One region of the Microbacterium murale genome, then DNA from elsewhere that is predicted to be linked to it. Evidence: riboswitches for the same ligand, from Rfam matches in the RefSeq annotation. Region 1 holds a riboswitch; the other holds the start of a gene.
The links. A riboswitch is a leader RNA that binds a small molecule or an ion and turns the genes downstream of it on or off. The one in region 1 is predicted to bind FMN.

Region 1 (10,570 bases):
GCGTGGGCCGTTGCCGACGACGGATGAACTCGCCGCCCTGGTCGCGCATATCGTGGCCCGGTTGGATCCGGATGGCGCCGAGCCATCGGATCGGGCCGGGAAGCGCCGCCGGCATTTCACGATCGGGAAACTCCGCGACGGGTCCGTGCCGGTGCGGGGAGAGCTGCTGCCGGAAGTCGCGGCACAGTTGCAGAAACTCATCGATAGCCTGATGAACCCGAAAGCCGAAGACAAAGCAAGTGCCGGGAGCGGCACGGTGCGGTTCCGGCCGTCCGACGACGACGGTGACGGGGACCGCGGCGACGGTGAGGGTCTCAGTGACGCGGACTTGGATGCGAAGTACGCCTCCAGCAGCAGCACCGAGTACGGGGCGAGGGAGCATTCGGATCGTGCGGACGGGCTCGAACCCCACAAAGCGAAAGCCCCGCCCGCAGGCGGGGCGGATCTGCGCACGCACGCCCAGAAACGCCACGACGCGTTCGCGACCGTACTGATGGTCGCCGCCGCATCCGGAGGCATGCCCACCCTCGGTGGGGCTGCACCGACGCTGGTCGTCTCCATCACCGCAGAAGACTTCGCCCACCGCACCGGACGGGCCAAAGTCGAAGGCGCCGGATACGACGTCCCGCTCGGCTCCGCCGACCACGCCGGGTGCGCGGGCGGGATCCAACGTGTCCTGTTCGATGACAAGGGTGCGATCGTCGGAATCAGCACCAGCGCACGCCTGTTCAACGCGACCCAACGACGGGCGATCGTGCTCCGCGACCGCGAATGCCTCATCCCCGGCTGCCACATCCCCGCCGAATGGTGCGAGATCCACCACGTCCAAGAACACGCCCACGGCGGCCCCACCCACACCAGCAACGGCGTGCCCCTGTGCTGGCACCACCACCGCACCCTCGACGACGGCATCTGGAGGATCCGAATGCGTGACGGACTCCCTGAAATCCGCGGCCCTGGTTGGTGGGACCCCTACGCCAAATGGCGATCCCCACACCTCGACTACACCGTCGTCGACAACGCCCTCAACCACGAACGAGAACGCGAACGAGAACCCGCATGGAACACCTGGTGATCGCCGACTGTTGGTCCTGTCATGCTGCAGCCGACTGATATCGATGTCGTCGTGTTCGACGTGCTGGGGACTCTCGTCGATGAGCCGACGGGGTTGCGAACAGCGATTCACGAGGCGATTCCCGACGCCGACGCCCGGCACGCGCAGGCTCTGGCAGAGAGTTGGCAGGGCTTCGTCGCCGATCAGCAGGCCGAGATCGCCGAAGGACGCCGCGCGTACGTCGACTCCGAAGTACTCGATGCAGAAGCTGCTCACCATGTTCTCGACGACGCAGCAGCGCTGGGTCTTCCTGCGGCATCTGGCGTTGCGACAACATCCGGCACCTCGGCAAACCCAGCGGCGACGCACGCAGCGGGCGCACCCTCCGAGGCCGTTGCGCACCTTGCGACCGCGAGCAGGTGCCTCCCAGCGTGGCCGGATTCCGTCGCCGGACTCGAGCGCATCGCCGCACTACGGCCGGTGCTCGCACTATCCAACGCCGCGCCGACGACGCTCCTCCACCTCGCCGCGCGTACCGGCCTGCGTTGGCACCACGCCGTCACCGCCCACGACGTCGCCGCCTACAAACCAGCACCGGCGCTCTATCAGCGCGCTGTGCAGGTCGCCGACCGCCCACCCGAGAGGATCCTCATGGTCGCCGCACACGCATGTGATCTGCGCGCCGCGCAGGATGCCGGCATGCGCACCTGCTACGTCGACCGGCCGGTAGGTGACCCACCCACAGCATCCGATCACTTCGATGCGGCCGTCGCCGGACTGGACGAGCTCGTCGCCGGCCTCCGGTAATGTTCCCCATGAACACACACGTGCTCCGGGGTCGGTGAAATTCCGAACCGGCGGTCATAGTCCGCGACCCGCAGCTCTTCGGAGCTTCGGTTGAACCGGTGGAATTCCGGTACCGACAGTCACAGTCTGGATGGGAGAAGCACAGCGTGAGCCGTGCGCGACAGCGCGCACGGTGGCGCACCGCATCCTCCTCGGCAGCATCAATGCCGAATGGAGAACGATGGACACCCTGCGCTGGCTGGTCGACGCCTTCAACTCGCAATGGGTGCTGCCCGGCGGGCAGAGTCTGCTCATCCGCGAAGTCGTGGGCAACGTGTTCGGCCTGGCGAGCGCCCTCGGTGGCATGCGCCGCAAGATCTGGGCGTGGCCGGTCGGAATCATCGGCAACCTGCTCCTGCTGACGGTGTTCCTCGGATCCATCCTCAACCCCGACCATTCACTCCCGAACCTGCTCGGTCAGGCGGGGCGTCAGATCATGTTCATCGCCGTCGCGATCTACGGCTGGATCCGCTGGCGCCAGGCGAAGGCAGACGGCGGACAGCTGACCCCGCGCTGGGCACCGAACAGCGCGCGCGTCGGCCTCGTACTCGCCCTCATCATCGGCACGATCGCCCTGACTCCCCTGTTCCGCCTGCTCGGATCCTGGGAACCGGTCTGGGCGGATGCCTGGACCTTCGTCGGCTCGCTGCTGGCGACGTACGGCATGGCGAAGGGCTGGACCGAGTTCTGGCTCATCTGGATCGCCGTCGATGTCGTCGGAGTGCCGCTGCTGTTCAGTTCCGGCTACTACGCCACCGGCTTCATGTACGTCTTCTACGGCATCTTCACCGCCGTCGGCTTCGTCGTCTGGTGGCGCGCGCACGCGAACGCGAAACCGAAGATCGACACCATCATGCCGGATCCACGGGTGGTGAAGACCGACGAGAATGGAGAGTGATGTTCGACAGCCCGCTCTCCGCCTCGGCCTACGAGGTGCTCGGCGTCGACCCCACCGCCACTGAGGACGAGCTGCGGCGCGCGTTCCGGCTGAGGCTGCGTCAGACGCATCCGGATGCCGGCGGCGACGCCGCTGCATTCATCCAGGTGCAACGGGCATGGGAACTCATCGGCACAGCCGAAGCACGCGCCACCTACGACAGGGGCCACGGTTTCTCAGACGAGGACGTGAGCTGGAACGGATGGCAGGCGCCGCCCGCGCGCACCGACACCCGCCCGAAAGCGCGCTCCTACGGGCACCCCGGAGGGTGGCGTCGCGAGCGCTATCTGTCGCTGATCCGTGAGTGGGCAGGCCACGGGGTCGAGGTCCCCGATCCCTATGACCCCGCGCTGGTGCGATCAGCACCCCACGAGCTGCGCCGCATGCTCGCCGACGCCCTCGCCGAAGAGGAGACGGCGCGCACCGTCTCCGACCTCGGCATGGGCTTCACCGTCTGGCACGATGTCGCCACCGGCCCGGATGCTGACGAGAAGCTCGACCATGTCATCCTCAGCCCGTCCGGCCTCTACGGCGTGCTGTCCGAGGACTTCGGCGAGATCGTCCGCTTCCGTCGCGGCGAGATCATCGGCACAGGCGTCGACGGGTCACCCATCGCCGCGCTCCTCGCCCGCATGCGCGTCGTCGCCCGCGCGGCCCGCGTGCGCTTCGGCGGTGCCATCGTCGTGCTGCCCGACGACGACCTCGACCAGGCGATCACCGCGCTCGGCAAGGTGCGCGGCGTTCCGGTGGTCGTCGTGCGCCGCAGCGCCCTGCGCACCGTGCTGCGGCAGGGCGTGCCCGGCGCGCGCGACATCGGCGGCAATGAGCTGTTCGATGTGCGCACGCGCCTGCAGCAGACCGTGCGATTCGTGTGAGGCCGTCGGTTTCCTTACCGAACATCCCGGCCCTCGAGCACCCCGGCGCTCGAATCAGCCGCAAGGAGGACGCGCAGTCCATCGACGCGGCGTAGCGTGAACGGCATGCTGGTCACCGAAGAACTCCACCTGCTGCTGATCCGTCCTGACGGACGTGGCGAGATCGCCGCGTCGACCTATCGCGCTTATGGCGAGGTCGCCGCCGTGATCGTCGATCTCGTTCTGCACGGTCGCGTCACGGTCACCACGGAGAAGCACCCACTCGTCCACGTCATCTCCTCGGCCTCGACGGGCCACCCGGTGCTGGATGCCGCCCTGCAGCAGCTTGCACCGTTGAGCGGGCAGCGACTGTCATCGCTGGTGTCGAAGAGCGCTCTGGATCCTCGCGATCACGTAGTCGATTCCCTGATCGCTCAGGGCATCCTGCTGCGCGGCGAGCGCGGTTTCTTCGGCATGGGCGCTTTGCGAACCCCCGAAGCGGACGCCACGCCCGAGACGGTTCTGCGCCGCCGGCTAGCGGAGGTGCTGTCCGGTGCGGGCGCACCGTCTCAGGCCGACCTCACGATCCTCGCGATCCTCCAATCGATGCAGGCTGCGCACTCCCTGTTGCGCGAAGAATCCGCGGGGATGTCCGCCCGACAACTGAAGAAGCGCATCGAGCAGCTCAGCGTGCACTCCGGCGCCGGAGATGCCGCCGGAGATGCCGTCGCCGCCGCCGTCAACGCCGTCATCGCCGCCGCGATGACGGCGACGATGATCCCGGTGATGGTGGCGGCGACGATGACGAGTTGACTCTCCGTCGTCACGAAGCACGCGTCAGCAGAAGGAGCTGACCGCCTCCCACGCGGATGCGACCTCGGCCTGGCCTTCCCGCGTCACCGCGGCTTCGATCAGGCCATACGAGCGATCGGACGCGAAGAACACCTCGTTGGGGTTCTCGAGACCGTAAGGCTCGAGATCGACGACGAAGTGATGCTTGTTGGGCATCGAGAAGCGGATCTCCGCGATCTTTGGGTGCGCTTCGAGCACAGCACGACCCATGTCGAACAACGTCGCCTGCAGCGCGGCCGAGTAGCGCCGCGTGAACTCCTCGAGCAGGATGCGCTTCACATCCGCATAGATCTCGTTGAAGTCCAGGTCTCTGGACCCGGCATCCGGTGCATACCGCCACCGCGCAGAGACGTCGGTCGCGAGAATGCGGTCCGTGGTCTCCTTCAACGACGTGTACCGGTCCTTCGGGTAGCCGACGAATCCGGACTGCGTCGTCTTGAGCACCGTCAGCCCCTTCAGACCGGCGATGATGTGACGCGTCGACCCCTCTGCGACGACGACGGCCGTGCGCGTCTCCTGCCCCGACCGGACGAACGAGTGGTCGTGCCCCTCACCATCGACCTGGATCCGATCCCAGGCATAGCTCTCAGCGAGCCATCGCCCGCCCTCGACCCAGTCGAACTCGCTGGTGAAGTGGTCTGAGAGGCGCAGCAGGAAGGCCTCGGGCGAGCCGATCCCTTCGCGGGCGAAGCAGAAGACGGTGTTCTTCTGAGTGTCGGTCGCGACGACATGGCCGTTGTCGCCATCGAGGTGCGCGGCCTGGAAGTCGCCACGCAGCTGCGAGGTGACGTTGAGGTCTTCGATCGAGTGGCGGTCGCCGTCTCTGGTGACCTTGACGACGCGAACCTCGGCCTTGCCGTACTGGTTCGGGCCGAGGACGATGCCGTCGCTGGGCGTCTCGGTGTCGGTCTCGGTGCGGGTCATGATGTCGGTCATCGTTCTAACTTCCTCGGTAGGTCGAATATGCGAAGGGGCTCAGCAGCAGCGGCACGTGGTAGTGACGATGCTCGTCATCGACGACGAACGTGAGCACGACTTCGGGATAGAAGGTGGGGGTATCGGTGCGTGCGAAATACCCGCCGGTGTCGAAATGGAGTCGGTAGGTACCGACGGGCAACGCCTCGGGCCCGAGCTGCTTCGCCCTGCCATCGGCATCAGTGACCCCTTCGGCGAGCAGCATCCACTCGCCGTCCTTGAGGGCGGACAGCACGACGGCGATACCTGGAGCCGGCAGACCCTGCACGGCATCGAGCACGTGGGTGGTGATGTGCGACACAGCAGTCATGCGGTGATCGTTCCTCTCAGTCGGAGCAGTGCGATCTCTCGCAGCTGCCCGGCGATGATCCGCTCTTCCGAGTCGGAGTCGTGCTGCAACCGTTCTCGCAGGCTCGACAGGATCTCCGTCGCCGAGCGCCCGGCCGCACGGATCAGGAAGACCCGGCCGAAGCGCTCCTCGTACGCGAGGTTGCCCTCGCGGAGAGCCTGCTGCACTTGTTCGTCGGACGGGTCGACCCCGGCCTGCTCCGACCGCGAAAGCGTCGCCTCTCTGCTGTCTCCTCCTGCTCGCTCGCCGATCCGAGGATGGTGGGCGAGGGCAGAGTCGATCTCCTGGGTCGTGAACGGATCGGCGGCCTGAGCCGCCTCCGCCACGAGGGAGTCGATCGACTCGAAGGGGCGCCGATCGACGATGTCTTCACACCATCGCGTCACATCGATGCACGGTCTGAGCGCGGCGACAGCGTCGCGTTGCTCCGCCAGATTGAATTCCTCAAGCAACATCGCTTGATCTCTTTCTCTTGCGTGCTGGCATCCACGGTGTAAGGAATACGGGAGGGATTCTCTCGTATCGTGGAACTGTTATTTCAGCATACGACAATCATAGAACTGGAGGCAGGGGCTTGCAAGCCCTGCGCCCCAGTTCAGCGGTCATTTCAGCAGAGCGTCTCTGAGGCGGGCGACGTGGCCCTCCGCGTTGACGTTGTACTCCACTGACGAGATGACGCCGTCGGCATCGACGACCGCCGTGGTGCGGATCAGCCCGTCGAACGTGCGACCGTTCACGGTCTTCTGCCCCCACGCGCCCCACTCCTTGGCGACGGCGGAATCCTCGTCTGAGAGCAGCGGGAAACTCAACTGCTCGGCATCAGCGAACTCCGCGAGCTTCGACACCGGATCGGGCGAGATCCCGAGCACGGTGTAGCCGGCGCCCTGGAACGATCCGAGGTTGTCGCGGAAGTCACAGGCCTCGGTGGTGCATCCGGGCGTGAACGCCGCCGGGTAGAAGTAGACGATGACGGGCGTGCCGCGCAGCTCGGACAGAGTGCGCTGCTGTCCGGATGCATCGGTGAGCGTGAAGTCCGGCGCGGCCTGGCCGACCTCGAGCTCTTCAGATGAGTTGATCATGCGGTTTCTCCATTCTCGATAGATTCAGCGTTCCCAGCTTGAGCAGTGACTCCACGACGCAGCAACCGCCCGCGGGGAGCGTCGCCCTCGACCGGCGCCCCGGCGAGGTAGGTCGTCCGCACGACTCCCGTGAGCTCCTGCCCGTCATAGGGAGTGATCGGATGCCGATGCGAGAGCCGCTTCGCATCCACGACGAACGTGTCCTCAGGCGCGAAGACCGCGAAGTCGGCCGCACCGCCCTCGACGATTCGCCCCTTGTCCGTGAGCCCCACCCTGGCAGCCGGCTTCTCGGACATGAGTGAGACCACGTGCTCGAGGGAGAGGCCGCGCGTGCGCGCGTGGGTCCACACGAGCGAGAGCCCCAGCTGGAGAGAGGCGATGCCTCCCCAGGCCAGCGAGAAGTCGCCGTCCCCGGCGAACTTCATCTCGGGGGTGGACGGCGAGTGATCCGAGACGATGTAGTCGATCGTTCCCTCGGCGAGCCCGCGCCAGAGCTCTTCGCGATTGTCTTCCTCCCGAATGGGAGGGCAGCACTTGAACGCCGTGCTCCCCTCTGGGATGTCCTCGGCGGCGAGCGTCAGGTAGTGCGGGCAGGTCTCCACCGTCAGATCCACGCCGTCGGCGCGAGCCGCGGCGATGCGGCCGAGGGAGTCGCCGTTGGACAGGTGAAGAATGTGCGCGCGGACGCCGGTGTCTGCAGCGCCCTGGATCACCTCGGCGATCGCCGCATCCTCGGCGGAGCGCGGACGCGAGGCGAGGAACGGTGCATACTCGCGGCTGCCCGGCTGCACTGATTCCTCGATGATGTGGGCGTCTTCGGCGTGCACGACGAGCAGTGAGTCGAGCCCCGCCAGCACCGCCATCGCCTCGCGCATCTCCGCGACGGACACGTCGGGGAACTCCTCCACGCCGGAAGGGAGCAGGAAGCACTTGAATCCGTACACGCCCTCGTCGTGCAGCGGGACGAGCTCGGCCATGTTGCCGGGGATCACTCCTCCCCAGAATCCGACATCGACGAAGACCCGGCCCTCCGCGACGGCCCGTTTCTCGTCGAGCGCTGCGACCGAGACGGTGGGAGGGATGCTGTTGAGCGGCATGTCCACGATCGTCGTGACGCCGCCGGCCGCCGCAGCCCTGGTGGCGGATTCGAAGCCCTCCCACTCGGTGCGGCCCGGCTCGTTGACGTGCACGTGCGTGTCGACCAGGCCGGGTAGCAGCACCTCGTCGGCCGCGAGCTCGATGACTTGATCGGCGGCAAGGCCGGTTCCGGTAGCGGCGATGCGAGCGATCCGTCCGCTGCGGACGCCGATCTCGGCTGGCTCGAAGGCGCCGTCGATCAGGGCGCGTCCGCGGAGGACGAGGTCGTAGCGCTCCGCGCGCTCAGCCGAGCTGGGGCCGGTGGCCTCGATGATTTCCCGCACCAACTGCTCGGCGAGCTCTTCGAGCAACGGTCCCGCCTCGGCCATGCTGCGCTCAGCGTCGGGTTCCAGCTCGGACAGCGCGCGAGCGCCGGCGAACCCGGCATCCGCGATCGCATCCGCGGACAGCGTCGTCCGCCCGCACACCGCATACACCGGCAGACCGGCAGCACTCGCCGCCCGCGCGACTCCCACCGGAGTCTTGCCCATCAGGCTCTGCTCGTCGAGGCTGCCCTCGCCGGTGATCACGGCATCCGCGCCCCGGAGTCGAGCAGCGAGTCCGGTCACTTCGAGCACGACGTCGACGCCCGCGCGCCTGGTCGCACCGAGCGCGATGGCGGCGAAGCCCACGCCACCGGCGGCGCCGGCACCTGCCCGCGATGCCGCCTCCGCGGCCGGGACGGAGAGCGCGCCCGCAGCATCGAGCACCTCCACGAGGCGCGTGAGACCCACTTCCAGCGTCGCGATGTCCTCGACGCTCGCCCCCTTCTGCGGCCCGAACACCTCTGCAGCACCGGTGGGTCCGGTGAGCGGATTGTCCACGTCACTCGCCAGAATGATCTCGGTATCGGTCAGTCGCGCGTCCAGCGCGCTGAGATCCACCGAGGCGAGGCGCACCAGGGCGGCTCCGCCGGGCGGCAGCTCTTCGCCCGCCTCATCCAGGAATCGCACGCCGAGACCCTGCAGAAGACCGGCACCACCATCGGTGGAGGCGCTGCCTCCGATTCCGAGCACTATGCGCCGGCATCCGGCATCCAGAGCCGCCCGCACCAGCTGTCCGGTGCCCAGACTCGTCGCACTGAGCGCGTCCTTCCGCCCTCCAGGCAGCAGGTCGAGGCCCGAGGCACGCGCCATCTCGACCACCGCTTGTTCACCGCGCACCGCGAATTCCGCCGAGATCTCCCCGCCGGTGGGCCCGGCGACGAGCGCGGTACGCGAAGAGAAGCCTGCGGCGAGCACAGCATCCAGCGTCCCCTCGCCGCCATCGGCGACGGGGACGGTCACGACCTCGATCGTCGGGTCGGCGCGTCGCGCTCCCGAGGCGACCCTTTCGGCCACCTCGGGAGCCGTCAGCGACCCTTTGAACTTGTCGGGGGCGATGACCAGACGCATCTCAGACCTTCGCGAGCGAGAGGATCGCGGTCGGAGCATCCTCGGGCGTCACGGCGAGCTCGCCGAACTCGTTCACGTTGTCGAGTTCGGTGCCCATCGGGATGTTCGTCACACGCTCGAGGATCGCTTCGACCACGACGGGAACCTGGTACTGATCGATGAGCGACTGCGCCTCGGCGAACGCCGCGGCGAGATCCTCGGGGCGCTCGACGCGGATCGCCCGGCATCCCAGCCCCTCTGCGACCTTGACATGGTCCACACCATAGCCGTTCGCGGTGCTGCCTTCCACGTGGGGAGAGTTGATGTTCTCGAACGCCAGCGAAACCTCGAAGTCCATCTCGAAGCCCCGCTGCGCCTGACGGATCAGACCCAGGTAGCTGTTGTTGACCACGACGTGGATGTAGGGCAGCTTGTGCTGCGCGCCAACGGCGAGCTCCTCGATCATGAACTGGAAGTCGTAGTCACCGGTCAGCGCGACGACGGTCTCCCCCGGCTTGCCGCGAACGACGCCGAGCGCCGCCGGCCCCGTCCAGCCGAGGGGCCCGGCCTGCGCCGCGTTGATCCACTTGCGCGGACCGAAGACGTGCAGCAGCTGCGCGCCGGCGATCTGCGAGAGGCCGATCGTCGTGACGTAGGTGGTGTCCTTGCCGAAGGCGAGGTTCATCTCCTCATACACGCGCTGCGGTTTCATCGGCACGTCGTCGTAGTGCGTCTTGCGCTGCAGCGTGGCTTTGCGCTCGCGGCTCTCGTCGGCCCACGCGGAGTAGTCCGGCAGAGTGCCGGACATGCTGCGCTCCCGCGCCACCTCGAGGAACGCATCGAGGGCGGCACCGGCATCCGACACGATCCCGAAGTCCGGCGCGAACACGCGACCGATCTGCGTCGGCTCGATGTCGACGTGCACGAATGTGCGGCCCTCGGTGTACTTGTCGACGCTGCCGGTGTGGCGGTTCGCCCACCGGTTGCCGATGCCGATCACGAAGTCCGATGCCAGCAGCGTCGCGTTGCCGTAGCGATGCGAGGTCTGCAGGCCCGCCATTCCGGCGTTCAACTCGTGATCGTCGGGAATGGTTCCCCAGCCCATCAGGGTCGG
Region 2 (10,570 bases), 1.5 Mb from region 1:
CACCGCGACTTCGGTCTTTCCGAAGCCGACATCACCGCTCAGGAGCCGATCCATCGGGATCGGTCGCTCCATGTCGGCCTTGATCTCATCGATCGTCTGCAGCTGGTCCGGCGTCTCGGCGAATGGGAACGCCTCTTCCAGTTCTCTCTGCCAGGGCGTGTCGGGGCCGAACGCATAGCCCTTCGCCGACATCCGTGCCGAATACAGCTTCACGAGTTCGACGGCGATGTCCCGCACGGCGCGGCGCGCCTTGCCCTTCGCCGCCGACCAGTCGCTGCCGCCCATCTTCGAGAGCGTGGGCGCTTCACCGCCGACGTACTTCGAGAGCAGATCGAGCTGGTCCGTCGGCACGTACAACTTGTCGCCCGGATAGCCGCGCTTGGACGGCGCGTACTCCAGAACCAGATAGTCGCGGATGGTCTTGGTGGCGTTGCGTCCGCCCGACGAGACCTCGCGCTGCGTCATCTCGATGAACTTCGCGATGCGCGTGCGTGGAGTGCACGACGAAATCACCGTTCTTGAGCTGAAGGGGGTCGACGACGTTCTTCCGACGCGACGCGAGTTTCTTCACCACCCGCTGGTCACCGCCGATCGTGCGCCCGTAGAACTCGTTGTCCGTGAGGACCGCGAGCTTCGCCTCCGGCACCTGGAACCCCGACTCGAGCGCGCCGAGCACGAGCGTCGCGACACCGGCCTCCGGAGCGTCGACGAGCGCATCGACGACACGAGCGGCGAGGCCGCGGTCGGACAGCACGTCTCTCGCGCGGTCGACGAGGCCTGCACCGGATGCCGCGATGACGAGGCGCCATCCGTCTGCGAGCTTCCCCTCGACGAAATCGATCGCGCCGTCGACGTTGCCGTGGAATGACGGGATGATCGAGGCGTCGATGTTGGCCGCGTCGTCATCGTCGGTCGCGAACGGGCTGAACCGCCACCAGACACCGTCTCGTTCACGCACGATCTCGCGCAGTCTGGCGACGCTGAGGAAGTCGCCGGCGCCGAGGTCGATGGGCGCGGAAGCACCAGAGGTGGCCGCGCTCCATGCGGCGTCGAGGAACTCCCGGTTCGTCTCACCGAGGCTCTGCGCCCTGGCGCTCGAGCGCTCAGGATCGACGAGCGCGACGGCGGTGCCTTCAGGGAAGTACTCGGCGAGCGCCTTCAGCGGACCGGACACCGCAGGCAGCAGCGATTCCATCCCCTCTACCGGAATACCCTCGGCCATCTTCTCCAGCATCCCGGCGATCGCGGGGAAACCGGAGATCAGCGAGCGCGCACGATCCCGCACGTCGGCGGTGAGCAGGAGCTCACGGGTCGCCGGCAGCTCGACACGGTCGACGTCGCCCGGAAGGGAGCGCTGGTCGGCCACGGAGAACGCACGGATCTGGTCGATCTCATCGCCGAAGAACTCGACGCGATACGGATGCTCGGACGTCGGCGGGAAGACATCGAGGATGCCGCCGCGCACTGCGAACTCACCGCGGCGCGAGACCATGTCGACACGCGAGTACGCGCGCTCGACGAGCTGCTCGACCGCACCGTCGAGTTCGAGTCCTCGGCCGCCGAGCACGAGCGCGAGTGGGGCGGTGTCGCCCAGGTTCGCGGCGATCGGCTGCAGCGCCGCACGCACGGAGGCGACGATGATGAGCGGTCGCTCGCCGGCCCAGGTGGTGATGCGACGGAGTGTCTCGAGGCGCCGCCCGACCGTGTCAGGACTCGGGCTCAGACGCTCATGCGGCAGTGTCTCCCATGCGGGAAACGTCAGGATCTCGGCATTCGGCGCATAAGAGCCGAGTGCCCCTGCAAGCGATTCCGCGCGGCGCCCGGTGGGCGCGATGACGAGAAGGGACGCCGGATGGCCGGAGCTCGCACGCTTGTCGAGCAATCCAGCGATCGTCGGGGCATCGAGGCCGTCGACAAGGCCGAGATCGGCATCGGTCTGCGCCCAGGTGAGGGCGTCGTGGTAAAGAGTCGCCTCTTCCAAGGCGCGCAGAATCCCCGGAACAGTCACCTGATGAGCTTAGTCCGGCCCACCGACACTGAGGGTTGTTCTTCACAGGCGTGGGCTCGGCCATAGGATCTCGGAATGGAACGCGTCATCCTTCGTACCGACCGCCTTGTTCTCCGTGCCCCGACGGCGGCGGATCTCGATGCGATCACGGCCGCGTGCCAGGATCCGGAGATCCCGCGCTGGACGACGGTCCCCAGCCCGTACACGCGGGAGGACGGCGAAGACTTCGTGAGGCGGGTCGCCGAGTGGTGGGAATCCGGCGAAGAGACCGTGTGGGGCGTTTTCCAGGATGACGTTCTCATCGGAATGATCGGCCTGCATCAGATCGCGCCGCACGCCACCGGTGGATCGGCTGAGATCGGCTTCTGGGCGACGAGTGGCGCGCGTGGGCAGGGCTTCATGGTCGAGGCCGCTCGCGCGGTGATCGACTGGGGGTTCGCCGATCTCGATCTCGCACGCATCGCCTGGCGCGCTGTTGCGGGGAACATTCCTTCCGCCCGCACCGCGCGTGCGCTCGGATTCCGATACGAGGGCCTGCAGCGGCAAGCCCTCACCAGCCCCCGCGGCCGCGACGACGGCTGGTTCGCCGGGCTCCTGCCCACCGACGATCGCGTCCCTGTCGAGTGGTCCGTTCTGGAGTGAGGCGGCTCGAGAAGGTGTCTGCAGCACGAGACGGGCGCTACTGAACCAAGTCTCGTGCTGCAGATCGATTCTCGCAGGCACCACCGCGTGTCGGATGCGGGTGGCAGGATGGGCACATGCCGGAGATGCCTGAGGTGCAGGGGCTGGTCGCGTTCCTCGGCGAGCGCGCTGTCGGGCGCTCGATCACGCGCACGAACGTCGGCGCGATCGCCGCGCTGAAGACCTACGATCCGCCTGAGACCGCCCTGCACGGGGCAGAGATCACGGCGTCCACGCGCCGAGGCAAATTCATTCTGCTCTCCTGCGGCGATGACCTGCACTTGGTGTTCCACCTCGCGAAGGCGGGCTGGCTGCGCTGGTACGAGATGCTGCCGACGACGCTCATCAAGCCGGGCAAGTCACCTATCGCTCTGCGCGTCGCGCTCAACGACGACAGCGGATTCGATCTCACGGAGGCCGGCACGAAGAAATCGCTCGCGGTCTACGTGGTGCGTGATCCGAACGATGTGCCCGGCATCGCACGGCTCGGCCCCGATCCGCTGGAGAAGTCGTTCGACCGCTCCGCGTTCTCCGCGTTGCTGGAGGGCCGCCGCACGCAGATCAAAGGGCTGCTGCGGGATCAGTCGGTCATCGCAGGCATCGGCAACGCGTACTCGGACGAGATCCTGCACGCAGCACGCATGTCTCCGTATGCGATCGCAGCGACGCTCAGCGACGACGAGGTCGATCGGTTGTTCGACGCGATGAGGACGACGCTGACGGATGCGGTGACCGAAGCGTCGGGCAAACCACCTGCCGATCTGAAGGATGCCAAGCGCGGTGGAATGCAGGTGCACGCGCGCCGCGGCGAGGCCTGCCCTGTGTGCGGCGACACCGTACGCAGCGTGTTCTTCGCGGACAGGTCGCTCGAGTACTGCCCCACGTGCCAGACCGGCGGCAAACCGCTCGCCGACCGACGGCTGTCGCGACTGCTCAAGTAGTCGCGCAGGTCACGGAATGAAATGCTCGTGCGTGCGTTGACTACACTGAGCATCAACGTGCTCCGGGGTCGGTGTGAATCCGAACCGGCGGTGACAGTCCGCGAGCGTCGAGGGAAACCGAGATGCCGATCCGGTGGAATTCCGGTACCGACGGTGATGTGAGAGAGATCTCACTAGTCCGGAAGGGAGGCAGCACGATGCGCGAAAGCGCGCCGTCTGGCATCCCCGGAGCGAAAGCAGAAGGACGACGGATGGCAGTGCACGAGGCGGAACGCCGCGCGATGGCGCGTGCGCTCGAACTCGCAGCGCACGGACCGCGAGGAATCAATCCGCAGGTCGGTGCCGTCATCCTCTCCCCCGCAGGCGAGATCATCGCCGAGGGCTGGCACCACGGGGCGGGCACACCGCACGCCGAAGTCGATGCCCTGTCGAAGCTCCACGACGGCGACGCACGCGGCGCGACCGCCGTCGTCACTCTGGAGCCCTGCAACCACACCGGTCGCACGGGCCCGTGCGCGGTCGCACTGATCGAGGCCGGGATCTCGCGCGTCATCTACGCCCTTGACGACCCGGGTGCCATGTCCGGTGGCGGCGCTCAGCGACTGCGCGGCGCCGGTGTCGAGGTCGAAGCCGGTGAACAGGCTGACGGCGCTCGAGCATTGATCGCCGATTGGCTGACCGCGCTGCGCCTGGGGCGCCCCCACATCACGGTGAAGTGGGCGCAGAGCCTGGATGGCCGCGCCGCCGCCGACGACGGCACGAGCCAGTGGATCACCGGACCCGCTGCGCGCGCCGATGTGCACCGTCGCCGTGCCGAGGCGGACGCGATCCTCGTGGGCACCGGTACCGTGCTCGCAGACGACCCCGCGCTCACCGCACGTGACGGCGACATGCTCTACGAGCATCAGCCGATCCCCGTGGTGATCGGCTCGCGTGCGACGCCGGCGGATGCCGCGGTGCGCCGCCACCCGCACGAGGCGCTGTTCTACGACACCGACGACCTGCATTCGGTGGTCGCGGATCTGCACGAGCGCGGCATCCAGAACGCCTTCATCGAGGGCGGGCCCACGCTCGCCAGCGCGTTCATCACCGCCGGCCTCGCCGACCGCGTGCTCGCGTATGTGGCCCCCGTGCTGCTGGGCGGCGGCCGCCTCGCGCTCACCGATATCGGCGTGCCGACGATCGCTGCCGCACGTCGCCTCACGATCGAGGAATGGGTGCCGCTCGGCGCCGACATGCTGGCCATCGCCCGTTTCGAAGACGACGAGTCCGACGACGACGAATCCGACGACAACGAAGGAGTCCGCTGATGTTCACTGGGATCATCGAGGAGATCGGCGAGATCGCCGCCATCGCGCCCGCCGGCGACGGGTGGCGACTGACCGTCCGTGCGCCGAAGGCCGCGCTCGATGCGGTGCACGGCGAGTCGATCGCCGTCTCCGGCGTCTGCCTCACCGTTGTCGGGTCGACGGTAGATGCATTCGATGCCGATGTGATGAAGCAGACGCTCGATGTGTCGGCGCTGGCGACCGCATCCGTCGGCACCGCCGTCAACATCGAGAAGGCCATGCCGGTCGGCGCACGTCTGGGCGGGCACATCGTGCAGGGCCACGTCGACGGCACCGGCGAGGTCATCGACGTACGGCCCGGCGCCGAGTGGAGCGTGCTTCGCGTCTCACTGCCCGCGGATCTCGCTCCCCTGGTCGTGGACAAGGGCTCGATCGCGGTCGATGGGACGTCCCTCACCGTCAGTGCGGTCAGCGATGCCGCCGCCGAGTCCGCATGGTTCGAGATCTCGCTCATCCCTGAGACGCTCGTCGCCACCACGCTCGGATCCCGCACCATCGGCGATCGCGTCAATCTTGAAACCGACATCCTCGCCCGTCACGTCGAGCGCCTGCTCGCGTTCCGGGCTGTCTCGGAAGGAGGCTCACGATGAGCCTTGCCACCATCGAAGAAGCTCTCGAGTCGCTGCGAGCCGGCCGTCCGGTCATCGTGGCCGACGATGAGAACCGCGAGAACGAAGGCGATGTCATCCTCTCGGCCGAACTCGCCACCCCCGAGTGGGTCGCGTGGACGGTGCGCTGGTCCTCAGGCTTCATCTGCGCGCCGATGCCCGCTGATCTCGCCGACAGTCTGAACCTGCCGCCGATGGTCGAGGCGAATGAGGATGCTCGATCGACCGCGTACACGGTCAGCGTCGACGCGGCCGAGGGGGTCACGACGGGTATCAGCGCATCTGACCGCGCGCACACGCTCAACGTGCTCGCGAATCCTGCATCCACCTCGACGAGCGTGATCCGTCCTGGCCACGTGCTGCCGCTCCGGGCCGTCGACGGCGGCGTGCGTGAGCGCAGTGGACACACCGAGGCCGCTGTGGATCTGATGAAGCTGGCGGGCCTGCAGCCTGTCGGCGCGATCGCAGAGGTCGTCGCCGAGGACGGCAGCATGATGCGTCTGCCGGGACTCAAGGATCTCGGTGCCCGTGACGGTGTGCCCGTGATCACGATCGAGCAGCTCATCGCGCACCTCAACAAGATCGACCCGCAGGACGGACCGGTCGTTTCTTCACGCGCAGGCAAGCGTCGCGTGAGCCTGCGAGCGGATGCCACCGTGCCCACCGACCACGGCACGTTCCGCTTCCTCGCGTACAAGGATCGAGTGACCGGCACTGATCACATCGCGGTCGTCTCCGGCGAGCTCGAAGAGACCGCCCTGGTGCGCGTGCACTCCGAGTGCCTGACCGGTGAGGCGTTCGGATCACTCAAATGCGAATGCGGACCGCAGCTCGATGCTGCGCTCGACGCGATCGCGAAGGAGGGCGGCGTCGTCATCTACATGCGTGGTCACGAGGGTCGCGGTATCGGCCTCATCAACAAACTGCGCGCGTACAGCCTGCAGGAGGATGGCCTCGACACCGTCGACGCGAACCTCGCCCTCGGCCTTCCGGCAGACGCCCGTGAATACGCGGCGGCAGCCGGCATCCTCAGCGATCTCGGCATCTCGAAGGTGCGTCTGCTGACGAACAACACCGACAAGGTGAAGCAGCTGCGCGAGCTCGGACTCGACGTCGCGGAGCAGGTGCCGCTGATCGTCGGCGTCGGACCGAACAACCACCAGTACCTCGAGACCAAGCGCGACCGCATGGGCCACATCATCGGCGAAGCCGAACTGGCCGAGGCGCTCGCCCACGGAAAGGACAACGCATGAGCGGCGCAGGAGCCCCCGCACCCGGCGAACCGATCGACGCGACCGGATTGAACGTCGTCATCATCGCCGGCACCTGGCACGAAGTGATCACGAACGGCATGATCGCGGGTGCGGAGCGCGTGCTCAACGCCGCGCACGCGACTCATCGACTTGTACGCGTGCCTGGATCGTTCGAACTGGCGGTCGCGTCGCAGGCGGCGTTCGCCGGTGGTGCGGATGCTGTGGTCGCCCTTGGCGTCATCATCCGCGGTGGGACTCCGCACTTCGAGTACGTGGCGGCCGCGACGACCGACGGTCTCACCCGAGTTGCGCTGGACGCGGGCAAGCCGGTCGGCTTCGGCGTCCTGACCGTCGACGACGAGCAGCAAGGCCTGGATCGCGCCGGCATCGAGGGCTCGAAAGAAGACAAGGGCGCAGAGGCGGCGGATGCCGCGCTGCGGACGGCGCTTGTCATCCGGGACCTGCGGGGCTGAGGCTCACCTACCTAGCGGCGGGACGACGACGGAGCTACCGTAAGCCGCATGGAGACTCTGCGTCACGTCGTCTTACTCGTCCATCTCATCGGCTTCGCCGTGCTGTTCGGTTCCTGGGCTGTCCAGGCATTCGGCGGCCAGAAGCAGTTCGGCAAGATCATGGAGTACGGGCTGCTTATCGCCGGAGTCGCCGGACTCGCCCTCGCTGCGCCTTGGGGTCTGCCGGAAGGCGCCGAGCCGAACTACATGAAAATCGGCACCAAGCTCGTCATCCTGGTGGCGATCGGCGCCCTGGTCGGCTCCGGGTTGAGTCGGCAGAAGCGCGGAGCGTCGGTTGCGCCGGCGGTGTTCTGGCTCGTCGGCATCCTCACCGTTACGAACGCCGCAATCGCTCTGCTCTGGCGCTGACGCGCGACCTAGCGTGACGTGCGCGGCGGCGCCGTGCTCTCTCGGATGATGAGTTCGGTGCCGACCAGCGGCGTCTGCGTGCGCTCTCCGCTGCCGAGCTCGGCGAGCAGGGCGTCCACTGCGAGCGCACCGACCTTCTCCGGATGCTGCTGCACAGTCGTCAACGGCGGCCAAAGCTGTGCGGCATCCGGCAAGCCGTCGAAACCGACGACGCTGACGTCGCCCGGAATGTCCCGTCCGCTCTCACGGAACGCACGAACGACCCCGATCGCCATCTGGTCGTTCGCGGCGAAGACCGCCGTGACCTCGTCGATGTCTCGCAGCCGAGTGCCCGCCTCATACCCGGACGCGGCAGACCAGTCCCCCTGGATCGGCTCCGGCACCGCCCGCTCCCTCGATTCGAGCGTCTTCTGCCACGACTCGCGGCGACGTTCCGCTGAATACGACTTCGCCGGCCCTGCGACATGCCAGACCGTCTCGTGGCCCATGTCGAGCAGGTGCTCCGTCGCCAGCTTCGCGCCCTGCGCTTGATCCGTGTCGACGAACGGATGGCTCGTTCCCCGGTTCGAGTCGACGAAGACCACAGGCAGTCCGTGTGGCATCTCGACCTCGGCCTCGTCGAGCTGATGAGCCTCGATCACGATGATGATGCCGTCGACCGCGTGCTCCTCGATCCTTCGGAATGCGCCGGCAACGGTCTCGCGCGCACTCGATTCCACCGGGATGAGGGTCAACGCGTAGCCCATCTCGGCCGCCCTGACGGCGATCGCGTCGAGCGTGCGCTGGTTACCGTAGGAGCTGAACGAGAACATGATCACACCGATGGCGCGGAACCGCCCGGAACGTAGTGCTCTGGCCGCGCTGTTCGGCCGATATCCGAGGTGCTGCATCGCCTGCTCGACGCGCGTCCTTGTCGTGGCGCCGACGTATCCGCGTGCATTTACCACTCGGGAGACCGTCTGACCGGACACACCGGCCTCACGCGCGACGTCCTCCATGGACGGCTCTCTCCGCCGCTGCGGGACTGCCGGTGACTCAGAGGACACGATCATCGATCCATTCATGTGTTGACGTTGACACACTAGCAGTCGGTCGCATATGTTGACGTTGACACATTGCGCGGCATGCGCACAATCTAGAGAAGGTCTCGTCGATGACGACTGATTTCACTGCGACGCCCGGCCGCTCCGGCATCCGGCGCCGCGAGAAGCGCGACTGGAAGGGATGGGCCTTCGTCGGCCCGTTCATGGTCGTGTTCGCGCTTGTTTTCCTCACGCCTCTCGCCTACGCGATGTACCTGAGCTTCTTCCAGGAGAAGCTCATCGGCGGGACCGCGTTCGTCGGAGTGGACAACTATGTGCGCGCACTCACCGATCCGCAGTTCTGGGAGGCATTCGGGCGCGTCCTGATCTTCCTCCTGATCCAGGTGCCGATCATGCTCGTGCTTGCACTGGGCGCGGCGCTCGCACTGGACAGCGCACGTCTGCGCGGTGCCTCGTTCTTCCGCATCCTGATCTTCCTGCCTTATGCGGTTCCCGCCGTCGTCGCAGTGCTGATGTGGGGATACATCTACGGCGATCAGTTCGGGCTCACCGCGAACGTCAACGACTTCCTCGGATTCGAGGCGCTGACGCCGTTCGCCAAGGAGTGGATGCTGGTCTCGATCGGCAACATCGTCACCTGGGAGTTCGTCGGCTACAACATGCTGATCTTCTACTCGTCATTGAAGACGATCCCCACCGATATGTATGAGGCCGCATCGCTCGACGGTGCAGGCGCGTGGCGCACGATCTTCTCGATCAAGATCCCCTCCGTCCGCGGTGCACTCGTGATCGCCAGCATCTTCTCGATCATCGGCAGCTTCCAGCTCTTCAACGAACCCAACATCCTGCGCCCTCTCGCGCCGAACGTGATCACCACGTACTTCACCCCCAACATGTACGCGTACAACCTGTCGTTCGCCGGCCAGCAGTTCAACTACGCAGCAACGATCGCGATCATCATGGGCGTCATCACCGCCGTGATCGCCTATGTCGTGCAGCTGCGCGGCTCGAAGACGGAGGTGCGCTGAGATGGCGCTCGCATTCACCCGCCAGGCGACGAAGCGCCATGACCCGATGAACCCGCGCAGGTCGAACACGCTGCTGATCGTGATGATCGTCTACGCGCTGTACACACTGGTTCCGCTGGTCTGGCTGCTGTTCAGCTCCACCAAGACCCAGGCAGGACTGTTCTCCTCCTTCGGCCTGTGGTTCTCCGACGACTTCGCGTTCTTCGACAATCTCGTGGCGACGTTCTCGTACCGTGACGGCATCTTCCTGCGTTGGCTCGGCAACACGCTGCTCTACGTCGTGGTCGGGGCCGGTGGCGCGACGCTGCTCGCGACGATGGCCGGATACGGACTCGCGAAGTACCGCTTCCCCGGCCGACGCGCGGTCTTCGCCGTCGTCCTCGGAGCGGTGGCCGTGCCCGGCACCGCGCTCGCGGTGCCGACGTTCCTGCTGTTCAGCGAGTTGGGCCTGACGAACACACCGTGGGCGGTGATCATCCCCTCGCTCATCAGCCCCTTCGGCCTCTACCTGATCTGGGTGTTCGCATCCGAATCCGTGCCGACCGAGCTCTTGGAAGCGGCTCGCATCGACGGCGCGGGTGAGTTCCGCACGTTCTTCACGATCTCGATGCGCCTGCTCGCACCCGGCATCGTCACCGTCGCGCTCTTCACCGTCGTCGCGACGTGGAACAACTACTTCCTTCCCCTGATCATGCTCTCCGATCCTGCCTGGTACCCGCTGACCGTCGGGCTGAACCAGTGGAGCAACCAGGCCATCGGCGCCGGGTCACAGCCGATC

Region 2: another riboswitch for FMN. It lies ahead of ribD (bifunctional diaminohydroxyphosphoribosylaminopyrimidine deaminase/5-amino-6-(5-phosphoribosylamino)uracil reductase RibD); the one in region 1 lies ahead of pnuC (nicotinamide riboside transporter PnuC).

The regions. Positions count from the first base shown of each region.
Region 1 is NZ_JAUSXK010000001.1:1,591,842-1,602,411, forward strand. Features, by position in the region: gene QFZ46_RS07815 (HNH endonuclease signature motif containing protein) at 1-1,075, shown strand, start outside; gene QFZ46_RS07820 (HAD-IA family hydrolase) at 1,097-1,861, shown strand; FMN riboswitch at 1,879-2,007, shown strand; gene pnuC (nicotinamide riboside transporter PnuC) at 2,082-2,798, shown strand; gene QFZ46_RS07830 (J domain-containing protein) at 2,798-3,712, shown strand; gene QFZ46_RS07835 (GOLPH3/VPS74 family protein) at 3,818-4,504, shown strand; gene pucL (factor-independent urate hydroxylase) at 4,529-5,479, opposite strand; gene uraH (hydroxyisourate hydrolase) at 5,484-5,828, opposite strand; gene uraD (2-oxo-4-hydroxy-4-carboxy-5-ureidoimidazoline decarboxylase) at 5,825-6,322, opposite strand; gene bcp (thioredoxin-dependent thiol peroxidase) at 6,470-6,946, opposite strand; gene allB (allantoinase AllB) at 6,943-9,516, opposite strand; gene gcl (glyoxylate carboligase) at 9,479-10,570, opposite strand, start outside.
Region 2 is NZ_JAUSXK010000001.1:3,112,409-3,122,978, reverse strand. Features, by position in the region: partial or broken gene mfd (transcription-repair coupling factor) at 1-2,008, opposite strand, end outside; gene QFZ46_RS15035 (GNAT family N-acetyltransferase) at 2,084-2,650, shown strand; gene QFZ46_RS15030 (Fpg/Nei family DNA glycosylase) at 2,767-3,630, shown strand; FMN riboswitch at 3,685-3,829, shown strand; gene ribD (bifunctional diaminohydroxyphosphoribosylaminopyrimidine deaminase/5-amino-6-(5-phosphoribosylamino)uracil reductase RibD) at 3,882-4,940, shown strand; gene QFZ46_RS15020 (riboflavin synthase) at 4,940-5,569, shown strand; gene ribA (GTP cyclohydrolase II) at 5,566-6,840, shown strand; gene ribH (6,7-dimethyl-8-ribityllumazine synthase) at 6,837-7,313, shown strand; gene QFZ46_RS15005 (Fe-S protein) at 7,362-7,721, shown strand; gene QFZ46_RS15000 (LacI family DNA-binding transcriptional regulator) at 7,730-8,719, opposite strand; gene QFZ46_RS14995 (carbohydrate ABC transporter permease) at 8,875-9,792, shown strand; gene QFZ46_RS14990 (carbohydrate ABC transporter permease) at 9,839-10,570, shown strand, end outside.